Regions from separate parts of the Marinobacter psychrophilus genome, predicted to be linked through region 2. Evidence: riboswitches for the same ligand, from Rfam matches in the RefSeq annotation. Region 2 holds a riboswitch; the other holds the start of a gene.

Region 1 (3,411 bases), 260 kb from region 2:
CAAACTCAGCTCCACGGATTCGGGCTTCGCTAACATTGATTTTTGTATTAATCGTCCCAATTTTGTCAGTAATGATGAGATCTTCAATGTCCATCTGATAAACCGCCAGATCCCAGAACCATACCCGGTAGTTTCCCCTAACGCCTAATTCGTAGCTTTCTGACTCTTCCGGCTTTACATTGGGATTACCTTGGTACTCATATCCACTTGGATACTTTATATACGGAAAGTACAAATCATTAAAAGTTGGTGCTCGAAACGCTGTACCATAACTAGCGCGAACACGGTGAGATTGATCAAATTTGTAACCCAGCGCTAAACCACCAGTTTCATTAGTTCCATAGGCTTCATTATCGTCGCTGCGAAGACTCAGCTGAGTATCAAGTGGGCCGAAGTTTAAGCGTAGTTGGCTAAAAATGGCCGTATTAGTTCTACTGGTTTCAGTAAACTTTTCAGTGCTTTCAACTTCATCTTGCTGCAACTCTGCACCAACAACCAGTTCGTGAACATTGTAGGAAAAAGTGTTTTCCCATCTAGCCTGTCGCAAACGCGTGTCATAATAACTCTCACCACTGCTCGATAATGTTTTCTCGTCATCTTGTGACTCTGAAAACTGGATCCCGGTTTGCCAATAATCACTCAGCGGAGCCACCAAGCCTAGGCCAACAGTCCGAATTGTGTAGTCCGTATTGCCGCCTTCATATTCGGTGTTTCCTTCAGACTGCAGCAATATTGCGCTGGCCTCACCCCCGTTTTCTAGTTCATGTACAACCCGGCCCAACCCGGCAGTTTGGCGGAAGCCTTTTTCTTGGTCCTGCTCCAGATTTTTAATATTCTTACGGACTGCTGTGCCGTCGGTCTCCTTGTGCAAACCACTCAGACTGAAACGTGTGCTCCCAGCGGATCCGGAGACACCCGCATTCACTTTTTGAGTATCAAAGTTACCCGCACCGGCCTCAACCCAGCCGCGCTCACCCTGTTTCGGATCCAACGTAAAAGCCTGAATCACACCACCCATAGCATCTGCGCCGTACAGCGAACTTCTGGGCCCACGAACGATTTCCACTCGTTGAATAAGCTCTGTCGGAAAAAACTGCCAAGGGGCCCCTCCGCTGGTCGCTGAGTGCAGCTTAATGCCATCAACTAGAAAAACCGTGCCGGCACTCTGAACGCCGCGAATATTGACGTTCGTTGTCTTGCCAAAAGAACCATTTCCCGTCACGTTAATACCCGGCTGGCCTCGCAGAAGATCGGAAACATCAGCAGGCGCTTTTGAGCGGATTTCTTCTTCGTCAATCACCGTGAAGGAAGCCAGGCTCTCACCCACAGTTTTAGGGCCAAGCGTAGCGGTCACAACAATCGGATCAAGAGTCGCGCCGGTAGATTCTTGGGCAACCGCAATTGAAAGAGGACTTAATGCAAAAGGCGCCAGCAGACTGCTGGCAACAAAGCGAAAAACTTTCATAAAATGCACTCAAAGGCACACCACGCGCACCCGCATGGCTGATTTTTTGGTGCTGCAAAGGAAAGCGAAAGCCGGCCGCAAGCAAAGCGGGCGCCTTCCAAAAGGTGGGGAAATGCCGTGAAACAGAATCGGTGTTTACCCACCGCAACTGCCCTCCGCAGCGTTCGGTGTGTTGACAGGCCGGTCTCCGGACTTGTGAGCTGTATTACTGAACGGCGCAAGCCTTCCCATGCGTTTGCACAGTGGCACCTTTCTTAGCCGTTCACTCACTTACCGTTGCGGGGGCAGTGCCGGACTTTAACCGGCTTCCCGTTTCACTGTTGTCGCGATGATGATAACGCTCGAACAACACCTGAAAACGAGTGCAAGGCTAACAATGCGTTAATGTCTGGTCAATGATTAATCACCGACGGCGCCCGCCAATGCCTTGTCCAGGCGGCACCATTCGTTCTCGTCTGGCGCCAGGCCGAAGCGCACCATACTTGGTTGTTCGAATACTCTTACCAGCACGCCTTGCGCGGCAAGACAGTCCGCCAACAAAGTTGGGGCTTCGGTGCGAACGGTATGGAACAACGCGCTTCCACCCATCGGATTCAATCCGGCTGAATGCAATATGCCTCTTAGCCTTTGAGCGCCGTTCTGCAAGCGAGCACAGGCTTGTTGCTGCCAGTTTATATCCAGCAGTGCCTGCGCCATTACGTGGCGCGCGGGACCATTCACCGCCCATGGCCCCAGCTTTTCCGTCAGCGCACCCGCAACATTCTTATCGGCAAGCACGAAGCCGGCGCGTATCCCGGCCAAACCAAAGAACTTCCCCAGTGAGCGCAGAACAATCAGGCCCGGGCGGCCGCTCTGGCAGGCCAGGCTAAAAGCGGGCGTAGGGTCCATAAACGCTTCGTCCAGCACCAGCCAACCACCGCGTTTTTGCAAACGCCGGTGCCAACGCAATAGCGTGGAAGGAGGAATAATTGCACCCGTGGGGTTGTTAGGATTGATCCATACCAGCACGTCAAGCTGATCCAACCAACGATCATCGCAACCCGAGGCACCGCCTTTGGTCTGCACAGGCTCAATGAGAACAATCTTGTGGCCAGCAGAGCGCCAATGGTGCCCATGCTCGCGATAGCCAGGTACCGGTATGCCTACACGACAGGGTTTGCGTAAGCCGGGCAGCGCCATAATGGCCGCTTGACTGCCTGCAACCGGCACACAGCCAGAAGCCAAAGGGGCGTCTGACCAATGACGAATAATCTCTTCCAGGCCGTCGTCTTGTTCTGGCAGACGCTGCCAAACTTCCGCCGGCAACTCCGGCACCGGCCACCCCGATGGGTTGATACCGGTCGATAAATCCAGCCACTGTTCACGGGGAATACCCCAGCGCTTTACCGCGTCATTCAAACGCCCGCCGTGCTGTAGCATCACAATCCCGCCACCGCGGCAACAAGGCCGCTTATGGCGAATATAACCGCCAACCAAAGCCAGGTGCCGTGGCGTACCAGTGCAATAGCCGCCTGAACAGTGTCGGCACTGGCCGGGTTAGTACCGCCCAGGTGCGGGCGCTGCTTTACGCCTTGCGGATAAGGTGACGGACCACCGAGTTGAACATTTAGTGCACCCGCGCCTGCCGCCATCACCGGGCCAGCGTTGGGGCTGTCCCATTGGGACGCCTGCTGTCGCCAGCAGCGCCACGCAAGCTTACGATTACCTAGCAGCGTGTACGTTAGCGCCGTAAGCCGCGCAGGCAGCCAGCCCATGACGTCGTCCAGCCGTGCAGCCGCACGACCAAAATATAAAAACTGCGGGTTGCGATAACCCCACATGGCGTCCAACGTATTTACAGCACGATGCACAATCACACCAGGAATACCACCCACTAAAAACCAGAACAGGCTGGCAAACACCGCATCCGCGCCATTTTCCAACATAGACTCGGTGGCCGCAGCTGC
Region 2 (3,411 bases):
CGCAGTTCCAGAAACTCTTCGATGTCTAGGTGCCAGCTTTCCAGATAAGCACACACCGCGCCTTTGCGTTTGCCGCCCTGGTTCACGGCAACGGCGGTGTCGTTCACCACTTTCAGGAAAGGCACTATGCCCTGGCTTTGGCCGTTGGTGCCTTTGATGCGTGCACCCATGGCCCGCACCGGTGTCCAGTCGTTACCCAAACCGCCGGCCCATTTTGACAACATGGCGTTATCACGAATCGACCCGTAGATGGCTTCCAGGTCATCGTCCACGGTGGTTAGATAGCAAGACGACAGCTGGGAATGGCGGGTGCCACTGTTGAACAATGTGGGGGTAGACGACATATAGTCGAAGGACGACAGCAGGTCATAGAACTCGATGGCGCGGCTGTTGGGATCGTCTTCACGCAGGGACAGGCCCATGGCCACACGCATGAAGAAGACCTGCGGCAATTCCAGGCGGTCTTCTTTCCAGTGCAGGAAGTACCGGTCATACAGGGTCTGCAGACCCAAAAAGCCAAATTGTAGGTCACGCTCGGGTTTCAATGCAGCGCCCAGGCGTTCCATGTCGAAAGCGGCCATGGCTTCGTCCAGCAATTCGTAACGAATACCGGCGTTGATGAAGGTGCCCAGGGCTTGCGGGTAGACATCGACAAGGCTTAAAGAGGTATCAAGTTTCAGCGCGGTTACGCTTTCCAGCCGCAGCTGTTCCAACAGCAAACGGGCGGTTACGGCGCTGTAGTCCGGTTCGCGCTCTATGCGGCCGCGGGCGGTCATAATCAGCGCCGACAGCACCTCGGATTCGTCGATGCCGTTGTACAGGTTGCGTATGGATTCTTCCACCAGGGATTCGGCGTTAATGCCGTCCAGCCCGAAGGCTGCGTTATCGACCTGCTGTTTCATCAAGCCCAGGTCTAGCGGTACGGTGCGGCCGCCAGCTTGTTTTACGGTCAGGGTTGGGTGAGCTTCTACCGGCTCGTGCAGAGCGCGTTCGCGGGCGTGCTCTTCACGGTAGAGAACGTAGGCCCGCGCCACTTTCTGTTCCTCGGCGCGCATCAGAGCCAGTTCTACCTGGTCTTGAATGTCTTCAATGTGCACTTTACCGCCCGCTTTCAGGCGGCGGCTGATGGCCTGCACCACTTGGTCGGTTACCCTGTGAACGGCATCATTTATGCGGGCAGAGCCCGCCGCCTGGTCACCTTCCACCGCCAGAAATGCCTTGGTGACGGCAACGCCGATTTTTGAAGGGGTAAAATTGACCAGGTTGCCGTTGCGCTTGATCACTTGCAGCGACGCCGCGGTGGCCGCGCTCGCAGCGGGGGTTTCGGCCTGTAGCTTGTTCGACAGATCGTTAGAGAGGGCAGACATAGCAGGTTATCCTGAATACGCGTTTATTCGTTGTCTTCGCGTACGCAGGCAGTCACAACCGAGGCAACTTTTGAAGGTGCCATCAGGCAGTAACACGCACCAAGCCATGCAGACTGGAGTGCTGTTACTGAAACTGTTGCTGCTCACCTGTGTCGCGAAGGTGCAGTGATGCGTTCTTGGCAGGTCTTCGGACTTAGGGGCGTGAACGGTGTGTCTGTTCGTTCGGCCTTGTGTGGCGACTTCCCGGCAACTGCCAGTGTCTTTGTGCCACACTTGTTCCCCAATACCGCTGCGCGTCAGTTCCGGAGTCTCACCGGATTCCCGTTACCAGCTATAGTGATTTGAGCCGTTAGAAATTGATCGTAGCTCACTACATCTGGTATTTGACCAAGAACCTACACACTATATACGGGAATAACCCAATGAACAAGATAGTCTCCATACTCTCGGCATTCTCAACAACACTCGCGATACTGGCGTTGTTCATGTTCAGTTCCGTTGCGTTTTCTCAATCAGAAGAGACAGCGCCCCACCTGCCCCGTTTCTCTGAGATGACAAGCACCTCCGACGGCTGGGAGCCTCTGGAATTCCCCAACATAGATCAGCACTCCAACTATCAACTGTTGGTTGAAGACGGTGTTCAAGTGGTCAAAGCCGACACGGCTGGAAGCGCATCCGGGCTGATTGCGCGGATAAACGTGCAGCCTCAGGATTCGCTGATTCTGCGCTGGCGCTGGAAGGTGTCGAATGTGTTTGCCAAGGGCGATGCCCGCAGTAAAAACGGTGATGACTATCCGGCGCGCATTTACGTGGCTTTTGAGTTTCAGCCCGACAACGCCGGTTTTTTTGAGCGCGCAAAGCGCAAAGCGGTGGAGGTGATGTTCGGAGAAGCTCTGCCGGGTAATGCTATTAACTACATTTGGGCGAACCAGCTGCCTATTGGCGAATGGGTGAGTAACCCTTACACCGATAAAACCCGAATGTTAGCGGTGACCAGCGGCGCGGAAAAAACCGGTGAATGGGTGAGCGTTGAGCGGGATATTACGGCGGACTACCGCAAGGCCTTTGGGGAAGAACCGCCAGCCATTATCGGCATTGCCATTATGTCGGATTCCGACAACACCGGCGAGCAAGCAAGCGCCTGGTATGGCGATATACAACTTGTTAAGGCGCCATGACGCTTATAAATTCGGAAAGCCAATAATTTTATAGCCTAGCCCCAAACGCCGCAGCGGTGGCACCTCGCCTTTTTCAGCGAGGCGGATGTAGGCGTCATCAAATTGTTCGCGCCATATTTCAGCCTGCGGACGACTGAGGGCAAACACCCAAACGCCTTCCCGTGATAACAGCTTGGTGGAATGGAGATTTTCGTCGCCAGGCGCCGACAGCAATGCCTGCACAGGCTTGTGATAATCCACCAAATAGTCACCACGATTGCGCTTAAGCATATCAATTGCAGCGCGATGGTTTGGCGCTTCGGTCAGGGCTATATCGCTTTGTTTTTCCATCCACGACATCAGCCCGCCATAGTTATAGCCGCTGATGACAATCACACGTTTGTGTTTGATCTGGTCAAAACTTTTCAGTGTTTCTGTTGTGTTCAGGTGCCAGGCGTGTAATTCCAGAGTGACCGGGCTTACCCAGCTTTCCAGGGTTTCGTAAACCACCAACGGCGTGCCACTGAGACCCGGCGCCAAGTCTATTATGCCGTCACGCAGGTGCAGCAGCAGGCGGCTGGGAGGTAAAAAGACAAACTCGGTTGCGTAACCCGCTTCAAGAACAACTTTGCGGGTGATGTCAATGAATTCACCCGCTGCCTGGCCCTGACTGTTTTGATACGTGAACGGCGGAAATTCCGTGTAGCCTACCTGCAAAGTCTGACGAGTTGGCGTTGGGTCTGCTAACGCCGGTGGCGACGCCAATGTAAAACCGAACAGGCAGGCCGCACATACAGTCATGAACGCCAAACTGTATGTGCGGTAGCCAGGTTTGAAAAGCAACACAAAAAGGCAATCCATCACGCTCACTTTAATCCACTGAAACG

The links. Region 2 has a riboswitch for cobalamin ahead of ABA45_RS17885 (ribonucleoside-diphosphate reductase subunit alpha). Riboswitches for the same ligand answer to the same signal wherever they lie in the genome.
Region 1: linked by a shared signal. The riboswitch ahead of ABA45_RS00835 (TonB-dependent receptor domain-containing protein) and the one ahead of ABA45_RS17885 (ribonucleoside-diphosphate reductase subunit alpha) in region 2 are both predicted to bind cobalamin.

Annotation. Positions count from the first base shown of each region.
Region 1 covers NZ_CP011494.1:191,623-195,033, reverse strand. Annotated here, with positions in the region: gene ABA45_RS00835 (TonB-dependent receptor domain-containing protein) at 1-1,465, opposite strand, end outside; cobalamin riboswitch at 1,627-1,836, opposite strand; gene cobD (threonine-phosphate decarboxylase CobD) at 1,865-2,884, opposite strand; gene cbiB (adenosylcobinamide-phosphate synthase CbiB) at 2,884-3,411, opposite strand, start outside.
Region 2 covers NZ_CP011494.1:3,929,593-3,933,003, forward strand. Annotated here, with positions in the region: gene ABA45_RS17885 (ribonucleoside-diphosphate reductase subunit alpha) at 1-1,367, opposite strand, end outside; cobalamin riboswitch at 1,529-1,733, opposite strand; gene ABA45_RS17890 (DUF3047 domain-containing protein) at 1,853-2,545, shown strand; gene ABA45_RS17895 (substrate-binding periplasmic protein) at 2,549-3,385, opposite strand.